Regions from separate parts of the Aureimonas sp. AU20 genome, predicted to be linked through region 1. Evidence: predicted binding sites of a transcription regulator. Region 1 holds the regulator's gene; the other holds the start of a gene.
The links. Region 1 encodes HrcA, which represses chaperone genes, less so after heat shock. Its sites were predicted from a motif close to GTTAGCACTCNCNNNNNGNGAGTGCTAAC; they were not measured.

Region 1 (14,559 bases):
ACGACGCCGCCCAGCGCCACGACGCAGATGTCATAGGGTACGCGCCGCTCGCGCGCCGCGACCGTGCCGTCCTCGCCGGGAATGGCGGCCAGCACCACCTCGCGCCGGTCGTGGTCGAGCGCGCCGACGCTGCCCTGCTCGAAGCGGAAGCCGCGCATCTGGCCGAGCATGTAGAAGGACATTTCGGCGAGCGAGGAAGACACGGTGCCGGCGGCGAACTCGTGCAGCCGGGGCTTCCAGAGATGGGCGAGCTCCCGGTCCACCAGCGTCACGTCGAGCTTGCCGTGGTGAGCGAGCTGGGAGGCAAGTTCCAGCCCGCCCGAGCCTCCGCCCAGAATGACGATGCGCGCTCGCCCGGTGCCGCCTGCCATGGTTCTCGCTCCCCTTCTCTCACGCCGCGGCCGACCCGCCGCCCATGTCGCGCGCATCCGCGCCGTCGCTCAAGCGAAAAGAGCCAGCGAAAGCCGCCGGCCTCGCGGCGTCAGAAGCCGCCCGTGCCCAGCAGCCCGGTCAGCCCGACGATGATGAGATAGAAGGCGACGATGTAGTTCAGGAGCCGGGGCATCAGGAGAATGAGGACGCCGGCGATCAAGGCGACGATGGGCTGAACGGTGATGATCTGCATGGAAGGCTTGTCCGTGTTTGTGGGTCTTGCGAGCGGGCGGAGAAGGAAGGTCAGCCCATGTACCAGCCATGGCTGACGGTGATGGACTGGCCGGTGAGCGCCTTGGAGCCGAAGCCGGCGAGGAAGATCGCGACCTCCGCCACGTCCTCGACCGTGGTGAACTCGCCGTCCACGGTGCGCCCGAGCATGATGCGGCTCACCACTTCCTCCTCGGGAATGCCGAGCGAGCGCGCCTGTTCGGGGATCTGCTTCTCCACCAGCGGCGTGCGCACGAAGCCGGGGCAGATGACATTGGCGCGCACGCCATGCGGCCCGCCCTCTTTGGCCGCGACGCGGGCCAGGCCCAGAATGCCGTGCTTGGCGGCGACATAGGCGCTTTTAAGCGCCGAGGGCTCGTGCGAATGCACCGAGCCCATATAGATCATCGAGCCGGATTTCTGCCGGTACATGTGCGGCAGGCTGGCCTTGGTGACGAGGAAGGAGCCGCCGAGATGGATGTCCACCACGCGCTTGAACTCCTCGTAGGGGAAGTCCTCGATCGGGTGGACGATCTGGATGCCGGCATTGGCGATCGCCACGTCGAGCCGGCCCCAATGCTGCGCGACGCGCTCGATCCCCGCCCGCACGGCGGCCTCGTCGGTGACGTCCATCGTCAGCGCGATGGCGCTGCCGCCGGCCCCCTCGATCTCGGCCGCCGCCTCCTCCGCCGCCTCGCCCTTCAGGTCGGCGATCGCGACGCGCGCGCCCTCGCGCGCATAGCGCCGGGCGATCTCGCGGCCAATGCCCGACCCCGCCCCCGTGATGACCGCGACCTGCTCTTCCAGACGCATGGCGCTCTCCGATTCCCTGCCTCTCGCGGGAAGGAGAATAGTCCGGCACGCGGGCGTGAAAAGGCCGCGAGCGCACCGCCATGCTGCATTGCGTCCTCGCGGATGCGCATTTTCCTTTCGCCCCTCCCCGTCCCCGTTATATGGCTGCGGCCGAACAGGGCTCTTGAGTTACGACGGTCGGCGCGAAAGGACTTCCCCCGATGCAGGCTTCACGGATCGACGGAAAGGCGACGGCCGCCGCGGTTCTCCAGACGGCCAAGGCCGGCGGCGAGGCGTTGCGCGCCAAGACCGGCGTGCAGCCGGGCCTGGCCGTGGTGATCGTCGGCGAGGACCCGGCGAGCCAGGTCTATGTCGCCAACAAGGGGCGCACGGCGGAAGCCTGCGGCTTCCATTCCGTGACCCATCGCCTGCCCGCCGACGTGCCGCAGGCCGAGCTTCTGGCGCTGATCGACCGGCTGAACGCCGACCCCGCCATTCATGGCATCCTGCAGCAGCTGCCGCTGCCCAAGGGGCTCGACGCCGAGGCCGTGATCGGGCGCATCGACCCCGACAAGGACGTGGACGGGCTGACGCTGGTGAACGCCGGGCGCCTCGCCAGCGGCCAGACCGACGAGGCCTTCGTGCCCTGCACGCCGGCCGGCTGCATGGTTCTCCTGCGCAGCGTGCTGGGCGACGATCTCTCGGGCAAGCGCGCCGTGGTGGTCGGGCGCTCCAATCTCGTCGGCAAGCCCATGGCGCAGCTTCTGCTGCTCGCCAACGCCACGGTGACGGTCGCCCATTCGCGTACGAAGGATTTGCCGGCGCTTTGCCGCGAGGCGGACATCCTGGTTGCCGCGATCGGTCGTCCGCACTTCCTGCGCGCCGACAGCGTGAAGCCCGGCGCGGTGGTGATCGATGTCGGCATCAACCGCGTGCCCGCGCCCGAAAAGGGCGAAGGCCGAACGCGGCTCGTCGGCGACGTCGCCTCCGAGGAAATCGCCACTATCGCATCGGCCTTGACGCCGGTCCCCGGCGGCGTCGGCCCGATGACGATCGCCATGCTCATGGCCAACACGCTGGCCAGCGCCTGCCGCGCCGCCGGTGAGCCGCGCCCGCGCTTCTGATCGTTACTCCGGCTGAACCAGCTCGCGCCGCGCGGTGTCCACCACGGCGCGGGTGAGAGGGGTCAGGCGCTCGGCGGCAAGCCGGCTGACCTGCCAGAAGAGCGGCGTGTCGTAGGGGCGGCCGGGCAGGAGCTCGACCAGCCGCCCGGCCTCCAGATGATCCCGCACCAGGGAAACCGGGTTCAGCCCCCAGCCGAGCCCGAGCCGGCAGGCGTCCACGAAACCCTGCGTCGATGGCAGCCAGTGCGTGGGATGGGTGACCGCCTCGCCGAAATTGGCCGCGATCCAGCCGCTTTGCAGCCGGTCCTTGCGGTTGAAGGTAAGGGCGGGCGCGCGGCCGAGCGCCTCGGGCGTCACGCCTCCGGTGAAATGGCGAAGCACGAAGGCGGGGCTGGCGGTCGCGACATAGCGCAGGCTCCCGAGCGGCGTGGAGCGGCAGCCCTGCACGGGCTGGGCAAGAGCGGTGACGGCGGCGAGCACCCGGCCGCGCCGCAGCCAGTCCGCCGTATGGTCCTGATCGTCCACCGCGATGTCGAGAAGCGGGTCGCTTTCCTGCGAAAAATGGGCCAGCGCCGGAAGAAACCAGGTGCCGAGACTGTCGGCATTGGTGGCGAGCGGCAGGGTCGGGCGCAAGGCGCCCTCGCCCTCTCCTGCCAAGGCCGGCAGCTGCGCGAAGAGCTCGGTTTCCAGAAGGCCGACCTGATCCATGTGCCGGCAAAGCCAGTCCCCCTTCTCGGTCGCGCGGCAGGGCTGGCCGCGTTCCACCAGAACCGTGCCGACCCGCTCCTCGAGCTGCCGCACCCGCTGCGACACGGCCGAGGGCGTGACGTTCAGGACGCCCGCCGCCTTCTCGAAACTGCCGGTGCGGATCACCGCCGCCAGCGCGCGCAACGCGGGATAGTCCAGCATCTCGACATAAGCTCCGCTTCATCAGCCTAAGTTGGTTTAACGCCCCTTCATCGCCGTGTCATGCTAGCTCGTCCCCATTCGGACGCGGGAAGGCGCACAGATGGACATGACGGCCTATGGCACGGGGCTGACGACGGGGCTGACGCTGATCCTGGCGATCGGGGCGCAGAACGCCTTCGTCCTGAGGCAGGGGATCATGGGGGCGCATGTCTTCGCGGTGTGTCTGGCCTGCGCCGTGTCGGACGCGCTTCTCATCACGCTCGGCGTCAGCAGCTTCGCGCGCGTCGCCGCCGTTCTGCCCATGCTCGACCCGGCGCTGCGGCTTCTCGGGGCGGGCTTTCTCGTCTGGTACGGCGCCAAAAGCCTCCACCGCGCCTTTCGCGCCAGCGACGCGCTGCAACTGGCGGCCACGGGAGCGGGCAACCGGGCGCAGGCGCTCGCGACCTGCCTCGTGCTGACCTGGGCCAACCCGCATGTCTATCTCGACACGGTGGTTCTGATCGGCAGTCTGTCGACGCGCTTTCCCGGCAACGAGCCCACCTTCGGAGCGGGCGCCGTCACCGCCTCGTTCGGCTTCTTCTTCGCGCTCGGCTACGGCGCGCGCTGGCTGCGCCCGGTCTTCGAGCGCCCCAGCGCCTGGCGCGCGCTGGAACTGGCGATCGGGCTCGTGATGTGGGGCATCGCCGCCAAGCTTCTGCTGGGCGCCTGACCCTCAAGAAAAAAGCCTCGCATCGGGTGATGCGGGGCTTTGGAATGGCGCGAGGAGCGAGGCGGCTCAGGCGTCCTGGCTGGACTCGTCGGGCACGCCGGGCTTGGCCGGCGCGGCGTTGGCGTCCGCGCCCACGGCGACCTTCGGGCCGCCCTTGGACACGCCCACCATGGCGGGGCGCAGGACGCGCTCGCCGATGGCGTAGCCTTCCTGCACGACCTGCACCACCGTGTTGTTCGGCAGCTCGGCGTTGGGAATCTCGAACATGGCCTGATGGAAGTTCGGGTCGAAGCGCTGGCCCTCGGGCTCCAGCTTCTTCACGCCGTGGCGTTCCAGCGTCGACTGCATGGCGCGCCCGGTCAGCTCGACGCCCTCGGCCAGCGTCTGCAGGCCGGCATCGGCCTCGCGCGCGCCCTCGGGGATCGCCTGCAGCGCGCGGGCGAGATTGTCGGACACGGCGAGCATGTCGCGGGCGAAATTGGCGACCGCGAACTGGCGGGCGTCCTTCACTTCGCGCTCGGTGCGGCGGCGAAGGTTCTCCATGTCGGCGGCAAGGCGCACCAGACGGTCCTTCACGTCGGCGTTCTCGGCTTCCAGCTCGGTGACGCGCACTTGGAGCGCCTCGTGCGCTTCCGCGCCGGCCCAGCCGGAGGGCTCGGCGCCCGCTTCGCCGGCATCGGCATGCGCGCCGGGCTCCTGCGCCCCGGCGGCCGCGCCCGACACGCCGGACCCTTTGAAATAGGCCGCGCCGCCAGCGGAATACGCGCCGGCCTCGTCCGCGTGGTCGTTCACGTGCTTTTCGCTCTCGCCTGTCATGGGGCACTCCTGTTCGCGTCAAAGGGACGGGCCGGCCGGGCGCCGCCATGCGGCCGCCGCGCCAGCCCTCCGAAGGGTTCGTCGCTGCGGCATATCGAATGAGGCGGGCCGGAAATCAAGGCCGGCGCGACGGCGCCCCGCTCGCCAGAAGGCGGGACACCAGCCGCGCGGTGTAATCCACCATGGGAACGATGCGGCGGTAGTTGAGGCGCGTCGGGCCGATCACCCCCACCGCGCCGATCACCCGCTCCTGCGAATCGGAATAGGGCGCGATCACCAGAGACGAGCCCGAGAGCGAGAAGAGCTTGTTTTCCGAGCCGATGAAGATGCGCACGCCGTTGCCCGCCTCGGCCAGATCGATCAGCTCCATGATCGAGGTCTTGGACTCCAGATCGTCGAACAGATGGCGCAGCCGGTCGAGATCGTCGGCGGCCGACACGCTGTCCAGAAGATTGGCCCGGCCGCGCACGATGAGGCGCGAGGGCTGGCCGGCGCCCTCGCCCGCCCAGACAGCCAGGCCGGCATCGACCAGCTGGCGCGACAGCTCGTCCAGCTGGCGCGAGGTCTCGGCCTTCAGCGTCTCGATGCGCCCGCGCGCCTCGCCGAGCGTGCGCCCCACCACATGGGCGTTCAGGAAGTTGGCCGCTTCCACCAGCTGCGCCGCCGTGATGCCGGGCGGCAGGGCCAGGACGCGGTTCTCCACCTCCCCGTTCTCGCCCACCAGCACCACAAGCGCGCGCGCCGCGTCGAGGCGTACGAACTCGATATGCTTGAGGCGCGGATCGGCCTTGGCGGCGACCACGATGCCCGCCCCGCGCGACAGGCCGGACAGAAGCTGCGAGGCTTCCGTCAGCAGCGCGTCCACCGGGCGGCGCTCGCCATGGTCGCGCACCTTTTCCTCGATCTCGGCCCGCTCGCGCTCCGGCACGTCGCCGACCTCCAGGAAGGCGTCCACGAAGAAGCGCAGGCCGACCTCGGTCGGCAGGCGCCCGGCCGAGACATGCGGCGCGTAGATCAGGCCCAGCGCTTCGAGATCCGACATGACGTTGCGGATCGAGGCGGGCGAGAGCGAATTGGACAGGAGGCGCGACAGGTTGCGCGAACCCAGCGGCTCGCCCGACTCCAGATAGGAGTCCACGATCAGGCGAAAGATCTCGCGCGAACGCTCGTCGAGCGCGCCCGTGAGGGCGCTCTGGCCGGACAGGAGTTCGGCAAAGGGGGGCAACGTGCGCTTCATGCCTCTCTTATAGGGAGGCCGGGGGTTTGCGCCAAGGCGGGCGGCATCGGGCAGCCGCGGGGTGTCCGGCACGGGCGCCGCCTCTCCCGAACCCCTCTTCTCTTCCAGCGCTATTCCCAATCCGGGCCGCAATCATTAAGAGGCGGGTTCAAGCTTTGTTAATGCGGATCACCTTGCCTATGCGGCCTTCCAAACGCCAGAACGACGAACTGCGCCCCGTTTCGCTGGAGCGCGGCGTTTCGCGCCATGCCGAGGGCTCGTGCCTCGTCAAGTTCGGCGACACCCATGTCCTGTGCGCGGCGAGCCTGGAAGAGCGCGTGCCGGGCTGGCTGAAGAATTCCGGCAAGGGCTGGGTCACCGCCGAATACGGCATGCTGCCGCGCGCCACGGGCGAGCGCATGAAGCGCGAGGCGGCCAGCGGCAAGCAGAGCGGCCGCACGCAGGAGATCCAGCGGCTGGTGGCGCGCTCGCTGCGCGCCGTGGTCGATCTCCAGGCGCTGGGCGAGCGCATGATCACGGTGGACTGCGACGTGATCCAGGCCGACGGCGGCACCCGCACGGCCTCGATCACCGGCGCCTTCATCGCCCTCTCGGACTGCCTGTCCTGGATGGAGACGCGCGGCATGCTGAAGCGCGACAAGGTGCTGAAGGACCATGTCGCCGCGATCTCCTGCGGCATCTACAAGGGCGAGCCGATCCTCGACCTCGACTATCTCGAGGACTCGGCGGCCGACACCGACGCCAACTTCGTGCTCACCGGGCGCGGCGGCATCGTCGAGATCCAGGGCACGGCCGAGGGCGAGCCCTTCTCGCGCGCCGAACTCGACGCGCTGATGAAGCTGGCCGAAAAGGGCATCGGCGAGCTGGTGACGCACCAGCGGCAGTGCCTCGAAGGCTGATAAAGATGTAGCCTCGGATCAGTTTCGGGGCGCATATCTCATGACGACGGACGGGGCCGTGCGCGCCGCCTTTCAAGCAATCGACAGGCAGCCATGACGCACTCTCCCCTTCTCGACCCCGCCGGCGGCCCGCTCCTGATCGCCAGCCACAATGGCGGCAAGATCGCCGAATTTCGCGAGCTTCTGGGGCCGCTCGGCTTCGAGGTGGTCTCGGCGGCCGACAAGGCCCTGCCCGAGCCCGAGGAAACCGGCACGACCTTCGAGGAGAACGCAGCGCTGAAGGCGCTGGCCGCAGCCAAGGCGACCGGCCTTCTGGCGCTCAGCGACGATTCAGGGCTGGTGGTGGACGCGCTGGGCGGCGATCCCGGCATCTATTCCGCGCGATGGGCGGGTCCCGACAAGGACTTCACCATGGCCATGCGCAATATCGAGGAGAAGCTGCAGGCGGCCGGCGCCACCACGCCGGAGCGGCGCACCGCGCGCTTCGTCGCCGTTCTCTGCCTCGCCTCGCCCGATGGCGAGACGCGGCTTTATCGCGGCGAGGTCGAGGGCACGATCGTCTGGCCGCCGCGCGGCACGCTCGGCTTCGGCTACGATCCCTGCTTCCTGCCGGAGGGCGAGACGCGCACCTTCGGCGAGATGCAGTCGCAGGAGAAGCACGGCTGGGTGCCGGGCCAGCCCGACGCCCTGTCGCACCGGGCGCGGGCGTTCCAGATCTTCGCGCGGGAGGCGCTTGGGCTCGCATGAACGTCATGATGGCGCCCGCCAGCCCCCTCGCCCGCCCCATTTCGCAGATCCGCCCCTACACGCCGCCCGCCGGCGAGCCGGGCTTCGGGGTCTATGTCCACTGGCCCTTCTGCGCGGCCAAGTGCCCCTATTGCGACTTCAACAGCCATGTGCGCCACCAGCCGGTGGACCAGGGGCGCTTCGTCGAGGCCTTCCGCCGCGAGATCGCCGCGCAGGGCCGGCGCACCAAAGGCGAGACCGTCACGTCCATCTTCCTCGGCGGCGGCACGCCCTCGCTCATGGAGCCCGCCACCGTCGCCGCGATCCTCGACGCGGTCTCGGCGCAGTGGACGGTCGCCGGCGGCGCCGAGATCACGCTGGAGGCCAACCCGACTTCGGTCGAGGCGGAGCGCTTCCGGGGCTACCGCGCGGCCGGCGTCAACCGCGTCTCGCTCGGCGTCCAGGCGCTGAACGACACGGACCTGAAGCGCCTCGGCCGGTTGCACGACGTGTCCCAGGCGCTGGGCGCCATCCGGCTGGCGCGCGAGATCTTCCCGCGCCTGTCCTTCGACCTCATCTATGCCCGGCCCGGCCAGAGCGTTCCGGCCTGGGAGCGCGAGCTTTCGGAGGCGATCTCGCTCGCCGCCGACCATCTCTCGCTCTACCAGCTGACCATCGAGGAAGGAACGATCTTCCACGCCCTGCATAAGGCGGGCAAGCTGGTGGTGCCGGACGGCGAGCTTTCGGCCGATCTCTACGAGGCGACGCAGCAGCTGACGCTGTTCCACGGCCTGCCGGCCTACGAGATTTCCAACCACGCCGCGCCCGGCGCGGAATCGCGCCACAATCTCACCTATTGGCGTTACGGCCTTTATGCCGGCGTCGGCCCCGGCGCCCATGCCCGCCTGCCGGGCAAGGACGGCGCGCGCCATGCCGTGGCCAACGAGAAGCATCCCGAGACCTGGCTGAAAATGGTCGAGGACTGGGATTCGGGCGAGGTCGAGGACGAGGCGTTGGCCTCGCACGAGCAGGCCGACGAGCTGATGCTCATGGGCCTGCGCCTCGTGGAAGGCATCGACCTCAAGCGCTGGCGCAAGCTGGCCGGGCGCGACATCGACGCCGAGGTCGAGGCCGAGCTGACGCGCCACGGCATGATCGAGCGCATCGGCCCCGATCGGCTGCGCGCCACGCCCGCCGGCATGCTGGTGCTGGATGCGGTCGTCGCCGATCTGGCGTGAGAGGCGCGGTGGCAAGTGGCGCGCGCCGGTTGGGCGACGCATCGAAGTCGCTCCGGGGCAGGCGCTGCCTCTCCGATGCGACGGGGGCCAAGTCTCCGCGCCTTGGCTCCGACCTCGCCTCGCCGGCCTGTCCGAGGCGCAGCATCTTGCCGACATTCGGGCGCGCGGAACGAACCGCCGGGCGGAACCTAGTCGAGGGATCGTCGCCGGCTGGCGCGCACGGCAGCGCAGCGGGTGTGACGACGCTCCGGCCCGCCCTCCGAACATTGCGAGACGAGTCGACACCGCAAATTGTCCTGCCGCGCTCCGGCAGTTCCGTATCGGCGCGTCGTCTCCGCGCTGCCGCGCTGGCCTGGAAAGCCCGGCCTTGAGCGGCCCGGCCGCCACGCTGGCGCTCTACGCCCTGGCGGCGCTCGCTGAGATCGCGGGCTGCTTTGCCTTCTGGGCGGTGGTGCGGCTCGGGCGCTCTGCGCTCTGGCTCGCACCGGGCCTTGCCTGCCTCGTTCTTTTCGCTGTTCTTCTGACCCGGGTCGACGCCGCCTTTGCCGGTCGTGCCTATGCCGCCTATGGCGGGGTCTACATCCTGGTCTCGCTCGTCTGGCTCTGGGCCGTCGAGGGCGTGCGGCCCGACCGGTTCGATCTCGCCGGCGCCGCGCTCTGTCTCGGCGGCGCGAGCCTCATCCTCTTCGCACCCCGGGGCGCCGCATGAGCGACATGGCCGACGACCACCAGAACGACGATACGCTGCCGGACGATGTGGTGGTGGAGGATCACGGCACGGAGTCCGGCGCGAGCTTTCTCGTGCGCGGCGCGACGCTGCGCGCGCAAAAACCCGAGCCGGCGCTCTATCTCGTGGCGACGCCGATCGGCAATCTTTCCGACATCACGCTGCGGGCGCTGGACGTCATCGCCGGGGCGGACTGGCTCGCCTGCGAGGACACGCGCGTCACGCAGAAGCTTCTCGCCCGCTACGGCATCCGCCGCCGCCTCGTCGCCTATCACGACCACAACGCCGCCGAGGCGGGCGCGGGGCTCCTGGCCGAGCTGGAAGCCGGCCGCTCGGTCGCGCTCGTGTCCGACGCCGGCACGCCGCTCGTGTCCGACCCCGGCTTCCGGCTGGGCGAGGAGGCGATCAAGCGCGGCCTTCCCGTCATTCCCATTCCCGGCGCATCGGCGCCGCTGGCCGCTCTTCTCGCGTCCGGCCTGCCGTCCGACAGCTTCTTCTTTGCCGGCTTCCTGCCCGTGAAGGACGGCGCGCGCGTCACCAAGCTGGAAACGCTCGCCCGCATTCCCGGCACGCTTCTCTTCTTCGAGGCGCCGCACCGGATCGCTGAGAGCCTCGCCGCCATGGCTGAGGTGCTGGGCGCGCGCCCAGCCGCCGTCTGCCGAGAGCTGACCAAGGCCTACGAGACGATCTATCGCGGCACGCTGCCCGAACTGAGCCACCTGTTTGCCGCGCAAGAGCGGGTTCGCGGCGAGATCGTCGTCTGCGTCGGCCCGCCCGGCGAGGACGCGGCCGCGACCAGCGGCGATGTCGACACGATCCTGCGCGGGCTTCTCGCCGAGATGAAGCCGGCAAAGGCCGCGCAGGAGGCGGTGAAGCTCACCGGCCTTTCCCGCCGCGACCTCTACGCCCGCGCGCTGGAGTTGAAGGGCGAATGAGCCGGGCCGGCGGCGATGGCGCGAAGCCCGGCCTCCAGCGCAAGCGCGCCTTCTTCCGCAAGGGCCACCGGGCCGAGATGCTGGCGGCCTGGGCGCTGCGCCTCAAGGGCTACCGCATTCTCGCCGTGCGCTATCGCACCCCGTCCGGCGAAATCGATCTCGTCGCCCGGCGCGGCGCGCTGGTCGCCATCGTCGAGGTGAAGGCGCGCCCGACGCTGGAAGCGGCCATGAACGCCGTGACGCCCGCCGCCCAGGCGCGCATCGAGCGCGCCGCCGATCTCTGGCTGTCCCGCCAGAAGCGCACTGCCGGCCTCTCCATGCGCTTCGACATCGTCGCCGTCCTCCCTCGCCGCTGGCCGGTTCATGTGAAGGACGCGTGGCGGGGGACGCTTTAGAGACGCTCTCCAGCCGAACCCTCAGACGCCCGCGCCGGGGCTGCTGGCGGGGCGAGGGTCATGGGGCTCCGGCGGCATCGAGGGCGCGACGGGCGAAGCGGCCTGCCCCCTTGAAAAGGGCGCGGCGAGTTCCGGCACCATGACCGGACGGCTGGTCTGGCCGTAGATGCGCTTTTCGATGGTGCTGGCGAGATCGCGCGCCAGGGCGCGATCCACCCGCGCCCGGTCCTGCGCGATGGACAGCATGGCCCCGGCAATGCCATTCACCAGGGTCTGGTCGAGCGACAGGACGTTGAAGCGCGAAAGCTCCGTGCCGGCCGTGTCGCGCAGCACCACGGTGGCGCCCAGCTTGTTGGCGTCTCCCGCCAGAAGCGACATGAGCGGGTTCTTGTAGGCGAGGAGAACCAGCGTCACCTCCACCTTCGTCGCCTTGCCTTCGCTGATGCCGATGATCTGCGAGGGAACGGTCTGGCGAACCAGCGAGAGAATGTCGGTCTCGGGTTTCAGCGATTCGATGGCGCTGACGCTCACCTCGCGCACGGCGAGCGGGCCGGTCGTCTCGACCACGGGCCTGGCGCAGCCGGACAGAAACGCGGCGAAGGCGAGCGCCGCGAGCAACCTGAAAACCATGGGAAACCGATTTCTGCTGGGGAGATGGAGCGTCGGCTTTAGCGCCTCCTCCCTCAGCCGCAACGGGGGCGGCGGCGCCCGCCATCACCATGGCGTGAGACCTTTCGCGCTTGGGCGCGCCTGTGGCCGGCGGGTCACGATCCGCCCCGCCCCGTGGACAGAGGCCCCGTTCCCCTCTACCTCGGCGGGGACGGAACCGTTCGGGGAACACACCGCATGTCGCTCAAGGTCGCGGTCCAGATGGACCATGTGTCGGGCATCACCATCAAGGGCGATTCCACCTTCGCCCTCTGCCTCGAAGCCGAGCGGCGCGGGCACCAGCTCTTCCACTACACGCCGGACCGTTTGTCGCTGCGCGACGGCGTCGCCACCGCGCGGGTGGAGACGCTGAACCTCGTCGAGGAGCAGGGCAAGCATTTCACGCTGGGCGAGCCGCACAAGGTCGATCTCTCGACCATGGACGTGGTGCTTCTGCGCCAGGACCCGCCCTTCGACATGAACTACATCACCTCCACCCATATCTTGGAGCGCATCCATCCCAAGACGCTGGTGGTCAACGACCCGGCCTGGGTCCGCAACATGCCGGAGAAGATCTTCGTCACCGAGTTCGCCGATCTCATGCCGGAGACGATCATCACCAAGGACCCGGCCGAGATCGCGGCCTTCCGCGCCGAGTTCGGCGAGATCGTCCTGAAGCCGCTCTATGGCAACGGCGGCGCCGGCGTCTTCCACCTGACCAAGGACGACCGCAACCTCTCCTCGTTCCTGGAGACCTTCGCGCTCCTGTTCCGCGAGCCCTTCATCGCGCAGCGCTATCTCAAGGACGTGCGCAAGGGCGACAAGCGCGTCATCCTGATCGACGGCGAGCCGGTGGGCGCGATCAACCGCGTGCCTTCCGAGACCGACGCGCGCTCCAACATGCATGTGGGCGGGCGAGCCGAGCCGACCGAGCTCACCGCGCGCGAGCGTGAAATCTGCGAGCGCATCGGCCCCAAGCTGAAGGAACGCGGTCAGGTGTTCGTGGGCATCGACGTGATCGGCGACTATCTCACCGAGATCAACGTCACCTCCCCGACAGGCATCCGCGAGGTGAAGCGCTTCGGCGGCGCCGACATCGCCGCCCTGTTCTGGGATGCGGTCGAGGCCAAGCGCTGAGCGGTTCGCGCGGCCTCGCGCAACCGGCGGAGCCTCCGCGCATTTCTGAACGCGGGCTGAACGGGGCGTTCGGACCCCGTTCGGCTTGGCCGCATTAGATTGGCATCATCGAACTCGCGCCTCCATCCGGATGGTTCCATCATGACGAAAGCTCGTCTCTTCTCCCTGGTCCTGGCTGGCGCCGCTCTCGTGCCCGGCCTTGCCAGCGCCGCCTCGGCCATCGCCACCACGAACGTCAACCTGCGCGCCGGCCCGTCCACGGCCTATCCGCCGGTGAACGTCGTGCGCGGCGGCGAGGAGGTGCATGTCTTCGGGTGCCTGGCCAACCGCGCCTGGTGCGACGTGGACTTCTACGGACAGCGCGGCTGGATCTCCTCCAGCTATCTCGCCTATGTCCGGGGCGGCCAGCGCTACACCGGGCCGCGCGTCGTCGGCTATATCGGGGCGCCGACGGTCACCTATTCCTTCGGCCGCTACTGGGACAACCACTATCGCGACCGCGACTTCTACCGCGACCGCAGGCGCTGGGACGGCATCTACGGGCCGCGCATCTTCGACCGTGGCCCGCCCCCGCCGCCGCGCCCGCGCTACAGCGGCTATTACGACGCGCCGCCCCCGCCTCCTCCCCCGCCGCCTCCCGGCTGGGAGCGGGACCGCCGCGACCGCTTCGAGCGGGACCGCGACCGGTTCGAGGGCCGGCGAGACCGGGACCGTTTCGAGGACGGCCCGCCGCCCCCGCCCCCACCGCCGCCCGGCTGGGAAGATTACTGACCGCATCGAGGCGGCGCCGCAGGGCGCCGCCTTTGTTTTTGGGAGTGTGCCTGGAGTTTTGACGAGCTCGATCGGGAAAACTCTCTGCGATCGTCCGGAATGCGTGACTTCGTTCGCTTAAGCCGCGACGAACCGGGTGAGAGTCAGGACATCGTCTCCTTGATACGCAACAGTGCCGGTCTCGGCGTAGCCGAGTTGTCGCGCGATCTTCAGCGAGGCGGCGTTATCCGGGCTGATGATGCACACCGTCCGCGCCGTGCGATGCGCCATGTCGAACCATTCATGGGAGGCTAGAACGGCTTCCCGGGCATAGCCCAGGCCCCAGACGGACGGATGAAGAATCCAGCCTGATTCGGGAAACGGATCGAAATCGGGGCCGAGCCCACGCTCCGATCGAAACAGGCCCGCGCGTCCGATCAAGCGACCGCTGACCTTCTCCTCGATCGTGAACATGCCGTAGCCGAAGCTGACCCAATGGCCCACCTGGGCCAGGCAGCGGTTCCAGCTCGCCTCCCGCGAAGTCGGCTTTCCACCGAGATAACGGAACACCTCGGGATGCCCGTTCAGCTCGTGATGCTGTTCGAAATCGGCGGCGGAAAGCGGACGAAGATGGAGGCTCTCGGTCGTGATCATCACGGCATTGAACATGGAGAGCGCGTCCGGGCCAAACGATTCTCGAGCGTCCTTGCGCACACGCCGAGCGCGACTTAGTCTCGCCCCTAGAATGAAACTGGAATCGAAAGGCGGGCATGGTATCGCGCGTGAGAACCGTCGCCTTTCAGGGCGTCGAGGCGGTGCCGGTCGATGTGCAGGTTCTGGTGGCGCCCGGCAAGGTCGGCATGAGCATCGTGGGT
Region 2 (14,559 bases), 690 kb from region 1:
CGCCGCCGAGATCGCCGCGCGCCTTGCCGAGAAGGTGCGCCTGTCCGACACGCGCCTGCGCGGCGCGGCGCTGGAGCGGCTGCGCGCCTTCCTATCGCTGGACTGTCCGGTGTCGGAGGCCTGCGAGCGGCTTCGCGCCCTGTCGAGCGAGCACGGGCTGGATCTCGCCGGAGCGCTCGCCTTCTTCGAGGCGCGGGCCGAGGCGCTGTCGCGCGCCGGTGTCGATCTTTCGACGCTGCGCTACCGCGCCGCCTTCGGCCGCACGCTCGACTATTACACCGGCTTCGTTTTCGAGATCGCCCGGCCGGGCTTTGCCGGGCCGCTCACCGGCGGCGGGCGCTACGACCGGCTCGTTTCCTATCTCGGTGCGCGCGAGCCGATCCCCGCCGTGGGCTTCGCGCTTTATCTCGACCGTCTCTCGCTGACGCAGGAAGGCGCGCGCCCATGACGCTGACCCTCGCCATTCCGTCCAAGGGCCGGCTCAAGGACCAGTGCGTGGCCTCTCTCGCCAAAGCCTGCATTCTCGTCCACGCCAGCGAGGACGCGCGCTCCTATCGCACCCGCGTCGAGGGCGCCGAGGGGCTGGAGGTTCTGCTTCTTTCGGCCTCCGAGATCGCGCGCGAGCTGCGCGACGGGGCGATCGACCTCGGCGTGACGGGCGAGGACCTGCTGCGTGAGACCATGACCGATTTCGACGAGCGCGGCCGCATCGTCTCACGACTCGGCTTCGGCCATGCCGACGTGGTGGTGGCCGTGCCCGACAGCTGGCTCGACGTCGAGACGATGGAGGATCTGGGCGACGTCGCCGCCGGCTATCGCGCCGCGCATGGGCGGCGCCTTCGCATCGCCACCAAATATTGGCGCCTGACGCAGGGCTTCTTCACCAAGAGCCACGGCATCCAAAGCTATCGCATCGTGGAAAGCCTCGGTGCCACCGAAGGCGCGCCGGCCGCCGGCTCCGCCGACATCATCGTGGACATCACGTCCACCGGCTCGACATTGACGGCCAACCATCTGCGCATCCTGAAGGACGGCACGATCCTTCGCTCGGAAGCCTGTCTCGCTCTGGCGGCCAAGCCGCGCAGCGCGGACGATGATGCGCGGCTCGCGGCGCTCCTGCCGCGCTTCGAAGGCTGAAAACGCGAAACGGCCGCCCGAAGGCGGCCGTCCCGATCTCCATCAGCGCGCGGGATCAGACGCGGCGCGAGCGCGCGTCGATCGAATAGGCACCGGCGCCAGCGGTCGCGAGCGCCAGGAAGCCGCCGCACAGGCCGAGATTCTTCATCAGCTGGGTCGACTGGTCTGGGCCGAGATGGGCGACGAGCGCGGTCGCCACGCAGAACACGGCGAGAACCGAAGCGACGATCCGAACCTGGAAGCCGACGAGGATGGCGAGGCCGCCGAAGAACTCCAGCGCGCCGACGAGATAGGCCAGCGCCACACCGCCGGGCAGGCCGAGATTGCCGAGATAGCCGGCAAAGCCAGCCGCGCCGGCCAGCTTGCCGAAGCCGGACACGATGAAGAGAATCGACAGGAGAATGCGGGCGAGAAGAAGCAGACCGGAGTTCATGAGAGCGTCCATCGACACGGAGTTGTGATGGCGCAGAGTGACTGAGGGCCGCCGCCGAAGATAGCGATTCTTTGCAAGACTGATCGTCAAAGAAAAACGCCCCAATCCGAAGATTGGGGCGTTTCCAAAGTCCAATGACTTGGCGTTCGATCAGCCCGGGCGGGTCATCGCCGCCGGATCGACGATCCGGTCGTAATCTTCGCCCGAGACCAGACCGGAGGCGAGGGCCTCCTCGCGCAGGGTCGTGCCCTTCTTGTGCGCGGTCTTGGCGATGTTGGCGGCGTTGTCGTAGCCGATCGTGGGCGCCAGCGCCGTCACCAGCATGAGCGACTGCTGCATGAGGTCCTTGATCCGGTCCTCGTTGGCCTTGATCCCGTCCACGCAATGCTCGCGGAACGAGTCCATGCCGTCCGCCAGCAGGCGGATCGTGGAGATCACCGCGTTGGCAATCACCGGCTTGAAGACGTTCAGCTCGAAATGGCCCTGAGAGGCCGCGACCGTCACGGTCGTCTCGTGGCCGAACACCTCGGCCGCCACCATGGTCAGCGCTTCGCACTGGGTCGGGTTGACCTTGCCCGGCATGATCGAGGAGCCCGGCTCGTTCTCGGGCAGCGAGAGTTCGCCCAGGCCGGAGCGCGGGCCGGAGCCGAGGAAGCGGATGTCGTTGGCGATCTTGAAGAGATCGGTAGCGAGCGCGTTGAGCGAGCCGTGGAAGAAGGCCAGCGCACCGTGCGAGGCCAGCGCCTCGAACTTGTTCTCGGCGGTGCGGAAGGGCAGGCCGGTGAGCGAGGCGATCTCGTCGGCGATCTTCACGTCGAAGCCGACCGGGGCGTTGAGGCCGGTGCCGACCGCCGTGCCGCCCTGGGCCAGCGCGAAGACGTCGTAGAGCGCCTTCTCGATGCGGATCTTGCCGAGCTGGAGCGCTGCGGCGTAGCCGGAGAACTCCTGGCCGAGCGTGATCGGCGTCGCATCCTGCGTGTGGGTGCGGCCGATCTTGATGATGTGGTCGAATTCATTCGCCTTGGCGTCGAGCGAAGCGTGCAGCGCGTCGATCGCCGGCAGGATGCGCTTGGTGGTCTCGATCGCCACGGCGACGTGGATCGCGGTCGGGAACACGTCGTTGGACGATTGGCCCATATTGACGTGGTCGTTCGGGTGGATCGGCTTCTTGGAGCCCATCTCGCCGCCCAGCATCTCGATGCCGCGGTTGGAGATGACCTCGTTGACGTTCATGTTGGTCTGCGTGCCCGAGCCGGTCTGGTAGACCACGAGCGGGAAATGATCGTCGAGCTTGCCGGAGATCACCTCGTCGGCCGCCGTCTCGATCGTCTGGGCGATCCCGCCGTCGAGCTTGCCCATGGCACGGTTGACGCGCGCGGCGGCCTTCTTGACCGTTGCGAGGGCGTGGATCACGGCGATCGGCTGCTTGTCGGTGCCGATGCGGAAATTGTTGAGCGAGCGCTCGGTCTGCGCCCCCCAGTAGCGGTCGCTCGCGACGTCGATCGCGCCGATCGAATCGGTCTCGCGTCTGGTGCTGGTCATCGGTCTTCCCCTCGCGACAAGGCGCCCGCTGATCCTGTCTGGATGGGGCACCCTCGCGCGGTTATCACGACAGGCCGGCGACGCGAAACCCTTTGCCGCAACGAAAAAGAGCCAGCCTTGCGGCCGGCTCCTTCTTCAAACGATTCAGGTGCGCTCAGTGCTTGGCGCCGACCTGATCCTTCACGGCGTCCTTGACCTTGCCGTAGTTCTTCTCGGTCTTGCCCTCGACCTGATCCGCCATGCCTTCGGCCTGGAGACGTTCATTACCGACGAGCTTGCCGACGCCTTCCTTGATCTTGCCACCGACTTCCTTGGCGCCACCAGAAATTTCGTTCTTGTCGACCATGATCGTCTCCTCAAGATTGTATCGGACGGCGTGTCCGATTTTCGAAAAGGAGAACCGCCGAAGGGTGCGATCCGTTCCAGATCCGGCATTACATTTTGGAAAGGATTCCATAGAGCTGCTGCAGCGCCAGCGCGCAGATCAACAGTCCGACGATGCGCAGGAGCAGGCGCTCGGGGATGCGCTTCACGGCATAGCCGGCGAGCGGCGCCGCCAGAACGCCGCCCGCGATCAGGCCGAGAACCGACAGGGCGTGGTCGGTGAGATCCCCCGCTTCTTCCCAATGCCCTGTCAGCAGCGCGACGAGAAAGGACAGCGAGACCGAGAGCGTGATCAGGAACTCGGCCGCGTTCACCGTGCCGATGACATAGCGCGGCTGGCCGCCGGCCCCGAGCAGGCCGGAGGTGACGATCGGCCCCCATCCGCCACCGCCAACCGAATCGAGAAAGCCGCCGGCCGCACCCAGAGGCGGCACCAGCCCCATCGGCGTTTGGGCGCGCGGCAGCTTGCGGAAGGAGCGCAGCGTCAGCATCACGCCGATTACCGCGAGATAGGCCGCGACGAAGGGGCGGATCGAGGAACTGTCGATCGAGGTGAGGACATAGGTGCCGAGCACCGCGCCGAGGACGCCGAAGGGGACGAGGCGCCAGAACAGCTTCCAGTCGATATTGCGATTGGCGATATGGGCCGTGCCCGAGGCGGCCGTGGTGAAAAGCTCGGCCGTGTGGACGGACGCGGAGGCGACCGACGGCGGTACGCCGAAGCTCATGAGAACCGTGGAGGAAATGACGCCATAGGCCATGCCGAGCGCGCCGTCGACGAGCTGCGCCAGCGCGCCGACGAAGAAGAAGATGAGAAATTCGCTCATGCGGCGTCCTGATGCGGCGAGGCCGTCGCCCCGGGTTTCGGGCGCTCTTAGACTCGAAAACACCCTTTGGCGCCAGCGCGGGCCGATCACGCCCGAGGGGAAATGCCTGACAACCGCGTGGTCGCTAGGGGAGGCCGAGCAAAGCAGAAATCCGAACGGCCCAACGAAAAAGGGGCCCGCGTGAGCGAGCCCCCCTGATCTTGGCGTGGAACGCCGGCGCCCTTGCGGCGCCGGAAGTCCTGTCGGCTTAGAAGTCCATGCCGCCCATGCCGCCCATGCCGCCGCCGCCCGGCATCGAAGGGGCGCCGGAGTCCTTGCGGGGAGCTTCCGAGATCATGGCTTCCGTGGTGACGAGCAGGCCGGCGACCGAGGCCGCGTCCTGGAGCGCCGAGCGAACGACCTTGACCGGGTCGACGATGCCGGCCTGGATCATGTCGCCGTATTCGCCGGTCTGGGCGTTGTAGCCGTAGGTCAGCGACGAGTTGTCGAGGATCTTGCCGACCACGATCGAGCCTTCGCCGCCCGCGTTCTGGACGATCTGACGGATCGGAGCCTGGAGCGCCTTGCGGACGATGGCGATGCCAGCGTCCTGATCGGCGTTCTCACCCTTGAGGTCGACCGAGTTGGAAGCGCGCAGGAGAGCGACGCCGCCGCCGGGGACGATGCCTTCTTCCACGGCCGCGCGCGTCGCGTTGAGCGCGTCGTCAACGCGGTCCTTCTTTTCCTTGACTTCGACTTCCGTCGAGCCGCCGACGCGGATCACCGCGACGCCGCCGGCGAGCTTGGCCAGGCGCTCCTGGAGCTTCTCGCGGTCGTAGTCCGAGGTGGTCTCTTCGATCTGCTGCTTGATCTGGGCGACGCGCGCCTTGATGCCGTCGGCTTCACCGTTGCCGTCGACGATCGTGGTGTTCTCCTTGGTGATGGAGACCTTCTTGGCGCGGCCGAGCATGTCGAGCGTGACGCTCTCGAGCTTGATGCCGAGGTCTTCGGAGATGACCTGACCGCCCGTGAGGATCGCGATGTCCTCGAGCATGGCCTTGCGGCGGTCGCCGAAGCCCGGAGCCTTGACGGCGGCGATCTTCAGGCCGCCACGCAGCTTGTTGACCACGAGCGTGGCGAGAGCCTCGCCCTCGACGTCCTCGGCGATGATGACGAGCGGACGGCCCGACTGCACGACGGCCTCGAGGACCGGCAGCATCGCCTGGAGGTTGGAGAGCTTCTTCTCGTGCAGGAGGATGTAGGCATCCTCGAGCTCGGCGATCATCTTCTCGGCATTGGTCACGAAGTAGGGCGAGAGGTAGCCCCGGTCGAACTGCATGCCTTCGACGACTTCGAGCTCGGTCTCGGCGGTCTTGGCTTCCTCGACGGTGATGACACCCTCGTTGCCGACCTTCTGCATCGCCGAGGCGATCATCTGGCCGATTTCCTTCTCGCCATTGGCGGAGATGGTACCGACCTGCGCGACCTCGTCGGAGGTCTCGATCTTGCGGGCGGAGGAGACGAGCGTCTCGACGACCTTGGCGACCGCCGCGTCGATGCCGCGCTTGACGTCCATCGGGTTCATGCCGGCGGCAACCGCCTTGGCGCCCTCGCGGACGATGGCCTGGGCCAGGACCGTCGCGGTGGTGGTGCCGTCACCGGCCTTGTCGTTGGTCTTCGAGGCCACTTCGCGCACCATCTGGGCGCCCATGTTCTCGAACTTGTCCTCGAGCTCGATCTCCTTGGCGACGGACACGCCGTCCTTGGTGATGCGAGGCGCGCCGAACGACTTGTCGATCACGACGTTGCGGCCCTTGGGGCCGAGCGTGACCTTTACCGCGTCGGCGAGAATGTCGACGCCGCGCAGCATGCGCTCGCGGGCGTCACGACCGAATTTGACTTCCTTGGCAGCCATGATCTTATCTCCTGGGCGCGCCGGAGGCCGGTCCGCGCCGTCGTAAAGGGAAGGGGGAAGGAACGGGCCGAAATCTCAGCCCGGCCAATGGCTCAGCCGACGATCCCGAGGATGTCGGATTCCTTCATGATGAGCAGGTCTTCGCCGCCGAGCTTGATCTCGGTGCCCGACCACTTGCCGAACAGGATGCGGTCGCCGGCCTTGACCTCGAGCGGGTTGACCTTGCCGGTCTCGTCGCGCGCGCCGGCGCCGACGGCGACGATCTCGCCTTCCTGCGGCTTTTCCTTCGCGGTGTCCGGGATGATGATGCCGCCGGCCGTCTTGCTCTCGGACTCGACGCGCCGCACCACGACTCGATCATGCAGAGGGCGGAAGTTCACGTTGGCCATCTCAGTCGAACCTTCTTGGGCTTAGGGGATCGAGCGCCCGGAAGCGGCCGATCCAGGATTCTGGCACTCGCTAACGTGGAGTGCTAACGAGCCGCTAGATAGGGGAGGAGGGGCCGCGCTGTCAAGGTTGGAGACAGGTCCGCCGCTAAGCGAGGTGAAGCGCCGTTAGTTTGGCAACCCTTGAAACTTTGACCTGCGCGCAAAGAGGAATCGTAAGGAATCAAGGGGTATCCGTGGGACGGCCGATCGTCTGGGCGGCAACGAAGCCGCCTGTCGCGCAGAGGGGTCAACCGCATGGATCGTTTCTCCCCCGCTTCCTTCGAGCCTCAGGGCGTGGTTCGGCGATTTGTCGCCGACCGGAACGGCAATTTCGCGATCATGGCGGCGGTGATCTTCATCCCGGTCCTGATGTCCATCGCGGCCGCCGCCGACATCAGTCTCTTCTACAGCGACCGGACGGCGGTGCAGTCCGCCGCCGACGCTGCCGCGCTCGCCACCGCTAAGCGCTTCGGCACCGACCCCAATCCTCAGAGCCTTCAAACCTATGCGCAGAACGTGTTCACCGCGAACATGGCCAGCGTTTCGCGGACCACCAGCACCCTGAAATACGAGGGCACGGACTGGACGCCGGAGGGCACGCGCGAATTGCGCCTTTCGGTCTGCTCGACCTACGACCCCGTGTTCCTGTCGGCGCTGAACATCTCCTTTCCCGGCCTCAAGGGAGGGGACTGCGCCAAGGCGGAAAGCGTCGTGGCGGTCGGCTCGACCACGGTCGAGGTCGCCTTCGTCCTCGATACGTCGGGCTCGATGAACGACAGCCCGGCGGCCGGCGGCCCCGCCAAGATCACGACGCTCAAGGCGCAGGCGGCCAAGGCGATCAACACGATCTTCGGCTCGGGCAACTCGACGGGCGGCGAGGACCCGGTGCGCGTCGGCATCGTGCCGTTCTCGGGCGGCGTCAATATTGGAAAGGACCATCTCGACGACTGGTGGATGGACCCCAAGGGCCTGTCACCGATCCATCACGAGAACCTGGATTGGGAAAATAGCTACAAGGTGCCTGATGCGCTCCTGGGAGTAGGAGCGACCGATACGGCGTTACCCTCGCCCCTCGGGGCCGGCTGGATTTCCAAGCTCCATCCGACAACCTTCCTGACCCGGCAATATCTCTATAAGGCGATGGGTCCGAAGAATTCGAACTGGGCCTATCGAGGCTGCGTCGAGTCGAGGCCTGCTCCCTATGCGCTGCTGGACACCGCCCCGTCCGAATTGAATCCGTCTACGCTCTTCGTTCCGTTCTTCTCACCGGACGAGCCGTTGAACTCCGCTTGGTCCGGCTGGTCGAACAGCTACGTCAAGGACTACAACGCTTCGGACGATGATAGAAACTGGCGGCGTACGCGCACCCTATATAGCGACTACCGTCTGAAACTGACGGATGTGCGAAAGTATCTGATCAGCCCCGCGATGGACGACAATCTGTCGAACAACTATCGCAATTCTCCGAGCTTCATGTGCGACTCGGCCCCGTTGACGCCTCTTACGAACGACAAGACCAGCGCTCTTTCGGCCGTCGGCGGTCTCGTGGCGACGGGCGCGACCAACGTGCCGCAGGGGGTGGAGTGGGGCTGGAAGGTTCTGTCCAAGAACGAGCCCTTTTCCGAAGGCCGGGCCTCGGGAGACGAGAACAACATAAAGGCCATGATCGTCATGACCGACGGTCAGAACACTTATTACAATTCGGGGAGCGAGGCGGTTTCGACCTTCGGCGCCTATGGCTACGCCAGCTATCCCGAGCGCAATTTTACCGTCCCGCGTCTGTTCGACTACAAGACGGGCGTCTCCACCGCCACGACCGACACCAACTACACGGCGGCCCTGAACGGACGTCTCGCCGCAATCTGCGAGAACGCCAAGGGCGACGGCAAGATCAAGCTGAAGGACGGCTCGGGCAAGCAATTGTCCGACGAGAAGGGGCCGGTCTCGCGCGACGGCGTTTTGATCTACACGATCGCCTTCGACATTCCGGCCCAGTACCAGACCATGGTCAACGGGCTTCTCAAGGGCTGCGCCTCCTACAAGCTCGGCGACCTTCGCAACACCAATCTCGCCTACAAGGACAAGGGCAAGTATTTCTACAGCGCTTCCAACGCCAAGGATCTGGAAAGCGCTTTCAGCGACATCATGGCCTCCCTGACCAGCCTTCGCATCGCGCGCTAAAGAGCGGCTCGCCTTGACCCGTCCGGTACGCCTCCGATATCGCGAGGGCGCTCAAGGTCAGGCGAGAGAAAGCGGACATGGTTCAGACACTGCAATCGATCGGCCGCCTCGGCGAGCTGTCCGGCCGCTACGGCGCCGTCTTCTGCGATGTCTGGGGCGTCGTGCACGATGGGGAGGCCAAGAACCCGCCCGCCGAGGAGGCGCTGATCGAAGCACGCCGAGGGGGCGCGCATGTGGTGCTTCTCACCAATTCGCCCCGGCCGGCCGAGGGCGTTCGCGAACAGCTCGACGCGCTCGGCGTCTCGCGCGAGGCCTATGACGCGATCGTCACCTCGGGCGACGCCACGCGCGCGCTGATCTCGGCCGGTTCGCGGCGCGTCTTCCATATCGGCACGCCGCGCAACGAGGACCTGTTCGAGGGGCTGCATCTCGATCTCCTGCCGCCGGAAGAGGCCGACCTCGTGGTGGCGACGGGCCTGTTCGACGACGAGCGCGAAACGCCGGAGGACTACGCCCCGCTGCTGGACCGGCTGGCGGCCCGCAATCTGCCGATGATCTGCGCCAATCCCGACATCGTCGTTCATCGCGGCGAGCGGCTGATCTATTGCGCGGGCGCGGTGGCCAGGAGCTATGCCGAGCGCGGGCAGATCGTGCATCTCGCCGGCAAACCGCATCCGCCGATCTACGACGTCGCTCGCTCGCTCCTGCCCAAGGAGGACGCCGCGATCCTGTGCATCGGCGACGGGATGTTCACGGACGTGAAGGGCGCGAACACCTTGGGCGCCGACTGCCTCTTCATCTCGGACGGCATCCACCGCGAGGAATTGGCCGAGGCGGGCGGCGACCCGGCGCGGCTTGGGTCAGCGCTCGAAGCGCGGGGCCTCAAGGCCCGCTTCGTCCAGCCGTTCCTGCGCTGACATGCGGGCGGGTTCGCGAGCCATCCAGCGCATCGGGGCCGCAAGCGCCCTGCCGGCGAACCTGCGCGGCGGCGTGGTGGCGATCGGCAATTTCGACGGCGTGCATCGCGGCCATCAGGCGGTGATCGACACCGCGCGCGCCGTCGCGGAACGGGAAGGGCGCCCGCTCCTATGCCTCACCTTCGAGCCGCATCCGCGCAGCGTGTTCCGCCCGCAGGCGCCGGTGGCGCGGCTGACGCCGGCCTCGATGAAGGCGCGCCTGCTCGGCGCGCTCGGCGTCAAGGCCGTGGTGGAGCAGCCCTTCGATCTCGAATACGCCGCGCACCCCGCCGAAATCTTCGTGGAGGAAACGCTGCTGCGCGATCTCGGCGCCGCCCATGTCGTGGTCGGCTTCGACTTCCGCTTCGGCGCCCGGCGCCAGGGCGACCTGCCCTTCCTTGCGGAGGCTGGCGCGCGGCTCGGCTTCGGCGTCACCGCAGTCGAGGCCTTCGCCGACGAGGGCGCGCTGGTGGTCTCCTCCTCGCGCATCCGCGAGGACCTGATGAACGGCGACGTGGCGGCCGCCGCCGGCCTTCTCGGCTATCGCTGGACCTTCGAGGGCGTGGTCGGGCATGGCGCCAAGCTCGGCCGCACGCTCGGTTATCCCACGGCCAACATGATGCTGGGCGAGGACGGCGTTCTTGCGCACGGCATCTACGCCGTGCGCCTGCGCCGCGCGGACGGCGCGCTGCATGACGGCGTGGCGAGCTTCGGCCGCCGCCCGACCTTCGACAATGGCGCGGCCCTGTTCGAGACTTATCTCTTCGACTTCTCCGGCGATCTCTATGGCGAGGCGGCCAGCGTCTCGCTTTTCGGCTTCCTGCGCGGCGAGGAGCGTTTCGAAAGCGTCGAGGCGCTGGTGGAGCGGATGAACCGGGACGCGGAGGAGGCAAGGGCGCTTCTGTCGGGCGTCGGCCCCCTGTCGGAGCTGGACGCCGCGATCGCTTTCTAGATCGGGCTTTATCTCAAACGGCGCGATTGATAGAGAGGGCGAATGAGGAACACGACCGCCCGTCTTTGCCAGCGAATTAGACGCCCGGCTTGCGCTGCCCGCTGAGCGAAGCGGGGGCGGAGGCCGGGATGCGCCTGCACGGCCCGCCCTAGGGCTCGAAATTTAAAGACGTTCCTCGTTGAGACATGCCTTTCCGGGCGCCGTTCGCCCGATGCAGGCCCGTTCGAAAGCGGACCCATGACCGACACATCAGACTATTCCAAGACGCTCTTCCTGCCCGAGACCGACTTTCCCATGCGCGCCGGCCTGCCGGAGGCGGAGCCGCGCTGGCTCAAGCGATGGGACGAGATGGATCTCTACGCGACGCTGCGGCGCGAATCCGCCGGCCGGCCGAAATACGTCCTCCACGACGGTCCCCCCTATGCCAATGGCCATCTCCATATCGGCCATGCGCTGAACAAGGTGCTGAAGGACGCGATCACCCGCTCGTTCCAGATGCGCGGCTACGATTCCAACTACGTGCCGGGTTGGGACTGCCACGGCCTGCCGATCGAGTGGAAGATCGAGGAAGAGAACTACCGCGCCAAGGGCAAGCCCAAGCCCGACCTTCTGGACTCGGCCGCCATGCTTGCCTTCCGCCGCGAGTGCCGCGCCTATGCCGAGCATTGGGTCGGCGTGCAGTCCGGCGAGTTCCGCCGGTTGGGCGTCGAGGGGGATTTCAAGAACCCCTATCTCACCATGAAGTTCGAGTCCGAATCGGTGATCGCCGGCGAGCTCCTGAAGTTCGCCATGTCCGGTCAGCTGTATCGCGGCTCCAAGCCCATCATGTGGTCCGTGGTCGAGAAGACGGCGCTGGCCGAGGCCGAGGTCGAGTATCACGACCACGAGTCCGACACGATCTGGGTGAAGTTCCCCGTGCGCCCGGCCACCGGCGGCTTCGCGCCGGCCTTCAAGGGCGGCATGTCGGGGTTTCCCAAGGCCGGCCAGCCCGACCTCGGCCCGCTCGACGGCGCCAGCGTGGTGATCTGGACCACCACGCCCTGGACCATCCCCGGCAACCGCGCGGTCGCCTATTCCACCCGCGTCGCCTACGGGCTCTACGAGGTGACGGCCGAAGACGACGCCGAGAATCCACGCTGGGCCCGCCATGGCGAGCGGCTGGTTCTGGCCGACGCGCTGGCCGCTGATGCGTTCGCCAAGGCGCGCGTGCCCGACGGCGGCTTCCGCCGGCTGCGGGACGTCTCGGCCGCCGATCTCGCCAGCCTCGTCTGCGACCATCCGCTGAAGGGCCTCGGCGGCGGCTACGGCTTCGCCGTGCCGCTTCTGGCCGGCGACCATGTGACCGACGACGCCGGCACGGGCTTCGTCCACACCGCGCCCAGCCACGGCCGCGAGGATTTCGACGTGTGGATGGCCTCGCGTCGCGATCTGGAAGCGCGCGGCATCGACGCCGCCATCCCCTTCACGGTGGATGACGACGGCTTCTACACCAAAGACGTGCCGGGCTTCGGGCCGGACGCCGAGGGCGGGCCGGCGCGCGTGCTCGACGACAAGGGCAAGAAGGGCGACGCCAACAAGCGCGTGATCGACGCACTGGTGGCGGCCGGCCATCTCCTGGCGCGCGGGCGACTGAAGCATTCCTACCCGCATTCCTGGCGCTCCAAGAAGCCGGTGATCTTCCGCAACACGCCGCAATGGTTCGTCCATATGGACAAGGACCTGAAGGGCTATGGGACGCAGACCCCCGCGCCGGGCCAGGACACGCTGCGTGAGCGTGCCTTGAAAGCGATCGCCGACACGCGCTTCGTGCCGGCCGCCGGGCAGAACCGGCTCCACGCCATGATCGCCGACCGGCCGGATTGGGTCCTGTCGCGGCAGCGCGCCTGGGGCGTGCCGATCTGCGTCTTCGCCGACGAGAACGGCGAAGTCCTGAAGGACGAGGCGGTGAACGCGCGCATCCTCGCCGCCTTCGAGCGGGAAGGGGCGGACGCCTGGTTCGCGGAAGGCGCCAAGGAGCGCTTCCTCGGCAACGAGCATGACGGCGAGAAGTGGACCATGGTCCGTGACATCCTCGACGTCTGGTTCGATTCGGGCAGCACCCACGCCTTCTGTCTGGAAAAGCGCCCCGACCTGAAATGGCCGGCCGACCTTTATCTCGAGGGCTCGGACCAGCATCGCGGCTGGTTCCACTCCTCGCTCCTCGAAGCCTGCGGCACGCGCGGCCGCGCGCCCTACGACGCGGTGCTGACGCACGGCTTCGTCATGGACGAGGAAGGGCGCAAGATGTCGAAGTCGCTCGGCAACGTGGTGACCCCGCAGGAGGTCATCCAGCAGTCGGGCGCCGACATCCTGCGGCTCTGGGTCGTCTCTTCCGATTATTCGGAGGACCTGCGCCTCGGGAAGACGATCCTCCAGACCAATATCGACAGCTATCGCAAGCTGCGAAACACGATCCGCTGGATGCTCGGCACGCTCGCCCACGACACGGGCGAGGACGTCGCCCCGGCCGACATGCCGGAGCTGGAGCGCCTGATGCTCCATCGCCTCGCCGAGATCGAGGAGGTGGTGCTGCGCGCCTACGATGCGTTCGACTTCAAGCGCATCGCCCGGACGCTGTCGGACTTCATGGTGGTGGAGCTGTCGGCTTTCTACTTCGACATCCGCAAGGACGCGCTCTACTGCGACGCGCCGTCCTCCACCCGGCGCAAGGCCGCGCTCCAGGTCGTTCGCATCCTGTTCGACCAGCTGGTGACGTGGCTGGCGCCGCTCCTACCCTTCACCATGGAAGAGGCCTGGCTGTCGCGCCACCCGGAGGCCCGTTCGGTGCATCTGGAGCAGTTCCGCGCCTGCGACCCGGCCTGGCGCGATCAGGCCCTGGCCGAGCGCTGGGCGAAGATCCGCCGCGTGCGCCGCGTCGTCACCGGCGCCTTGGAGGAGGAGCGCCGCGCCAAGCGCATCGGCTCCTCGCTGGAGGCGGCGCCCGTGGTGCATGTCGAGGACGAGAGCCTGCGCGCGCTGCTCGGCGCCGTCGACTTCGCCGAGATCGCGATCACCAGCGATCTCTCGCTTTCGGGCGAGCCGGCGCCGGACGGCGCCTTCCGCCTCGCCGACACGCCGGGAATCGCGGTCGTGCCGGCGCGGGCCGAGGGGCGCAAGTGCCAGCGCTCGTGGAAGATCTCGCCGCTCGTCGGCACGGACCCGGACTTCCCGGACGTGACGCCGCGCGACGCGGACGCCCTGCGCGAGCTGGGGCTTCGCCGCGACGCGGCCTGACGCGGGGTCGGTACGCCCTCGAACTCGGGACGTGAGGTGGCGGGAAAGCCCGGTGCGTTTCGTTCCGAGTTCTTAACCTTTCTGGACGGGGAAGCGGCTTTCAGCTAAAGCCGCTTCTCAAAATCGCCGGATTGTCGTGGGATCGCGCGAGATAAGGTCTCGTTGCCGTTTGTCCAGCGCGGGCGGTTTCGAGCGTGAGGGGAAGAATCCAGCATGAACTCTGCAACGGCCCGCCTGCGGGTTCTCGCTCTTCTCGCCGGCGCCTGTGCGCTATCTGGCTGCGTCGGGCCGACCTATGGCACCGGCGTCAGCCAGGGCCAGCAGTTTCTGAACGATCTGGACAATGCCGTGACGCTCGGCTCCTCCAAGCCGCGCGTCGATTATTCGCCGCGCGCCGAGCTGGTGAAGCCGAAGGCGATCGGCGCCCTGCCGGCGCCGCGCGACACCGTGGCTGATCCCAACCTGCCCGAATCGCCCGAGGCGCGCCGCGGCCGGCTCCAGGCCGCCGCGCCCAATCGCGACGGCGTCCTGCCGGTCGGCTTCATGACGGCC

Region 2: groES (co-chaperone GroES) is a predicted target of HrcA. The motif match lies at 6,666-6,694, and genes of this name have one in related genera.

The regions. Positions count from the first base shown of each region.
Region 1 covers NZ_CP006367.1:740,044-754,602, reverse strand. The annotation lists gene M673_RS03440 (NAD(P)/FAD-dependent oxidoreductase) at 1-371, opposite strand, end outside; gene M673_RS23475 (DUF3096 domain-containing protein) at 482-625, opposite strand; gene M673_RS03435 (3-hydroxybutyrate dehydrogenase) at 676-1,455, opposite strand; gene folD (bifunctional methylenetetrahydrofolate dehydrogenase/methenyltetrahydrofolate cyclohydrolase FolD) at 1,656-2,558, shown strand; gene M673_RS03425 (LysR family transcriptional regulator ArgP) at 2,562-3,467, opposite strand; gene M673_RS03420 (LysE/ArgO family amino acid transporter) at 3,568-4,176, shown strand; gene grpE (nucleotide exchange factor GrpE) at 4,243-4,992, opposite strand; gene hrcA (heat-inducible transcriptional repressor HrcA) at 5,108-6,229, opposite strand; gene rph (ribonuclease PH) at 6,409-7,128, shown strand; gene rdgB (RdgB/HAM1 family non-canonical purine NTP pyrophosphatase) at 7,222-7,875, shown strand; gene hemW (radical SAM family heme chaperone HemW) at 7,872-9,092, shown strand; gene M673_RS24830 (YnfA family protein) at 9,460-9,801, shown strand; gene rsmI (16S rRNA (cytidine(1402)-2'-O)-methyltransferase) at 9,798-10,754, shown strand; gene M673_RS03380 (YraN family protein) at 10,751-11,149, shown strand; gene M673_RS03375 (hypothetical protein) at 11,171-11,779, opposite strand; gene gshB (glutathione synthase) at 11,996-12,934, shown strand; gene M673_RS03365 (SH3 domain-containing protein) at 13,076-13,705, shown strand; gene M673_RS03360 (GNAT family N-acetyltransferase) at 13,823-14,353, opposite strand; gene M673_RS03355 (YifB family Mg chelatase-like AAA ATPase) at 14,455-14,559, shown strand, end outside.
Region 2 covers NZ_CP006367.1:1,425,105-1,439,663, forward strand. The annotation lists gene M673_RS06290 (ATP phosphoribosyltransferase regulatory subunit) at 1-448, shown strand, start outside; gene hisG (ATP phosphoribosyltransferase) at 445-1,137, shown strand; gene M673_RS06300 (DoxX family protein) at 1,193-1,570, opposite strand; gene fumC (class II fumarate hydratase) at 1,721-3,112, opposite strand; gene M673_RS06310 (CsbD family protein) at 3,267-3,458, opposite strand; gene M673_RS06315 (sulfite exporter TauE/SafE family protein) at 3,547-4,323, opposite strand; gene groL (chaperonin GroEL) at 4,571-6,217, opposite strand; gene groES (co-chaperone GroES) at 6,310-6,606, opposite strand; gene M673_RS06330 (pilus assembly protein TadG-related protein) at 6,901-8,826, shown strand; gene M673_RS06335 (TIGR01459 family HAD-type hydrolase) at 8,904-9,743, shown strand; gene M673_RS06340 (bifunctional riboflavin kinase/FAD synthetase) at 9,745-10,734, shown strand; gene ileS (isoleucine--tRNA ligase) at 10,972-14,007, shown strand; gene M673_RS06350 (hypothetical protein) at 14,221-14,559, shown strand, end outside.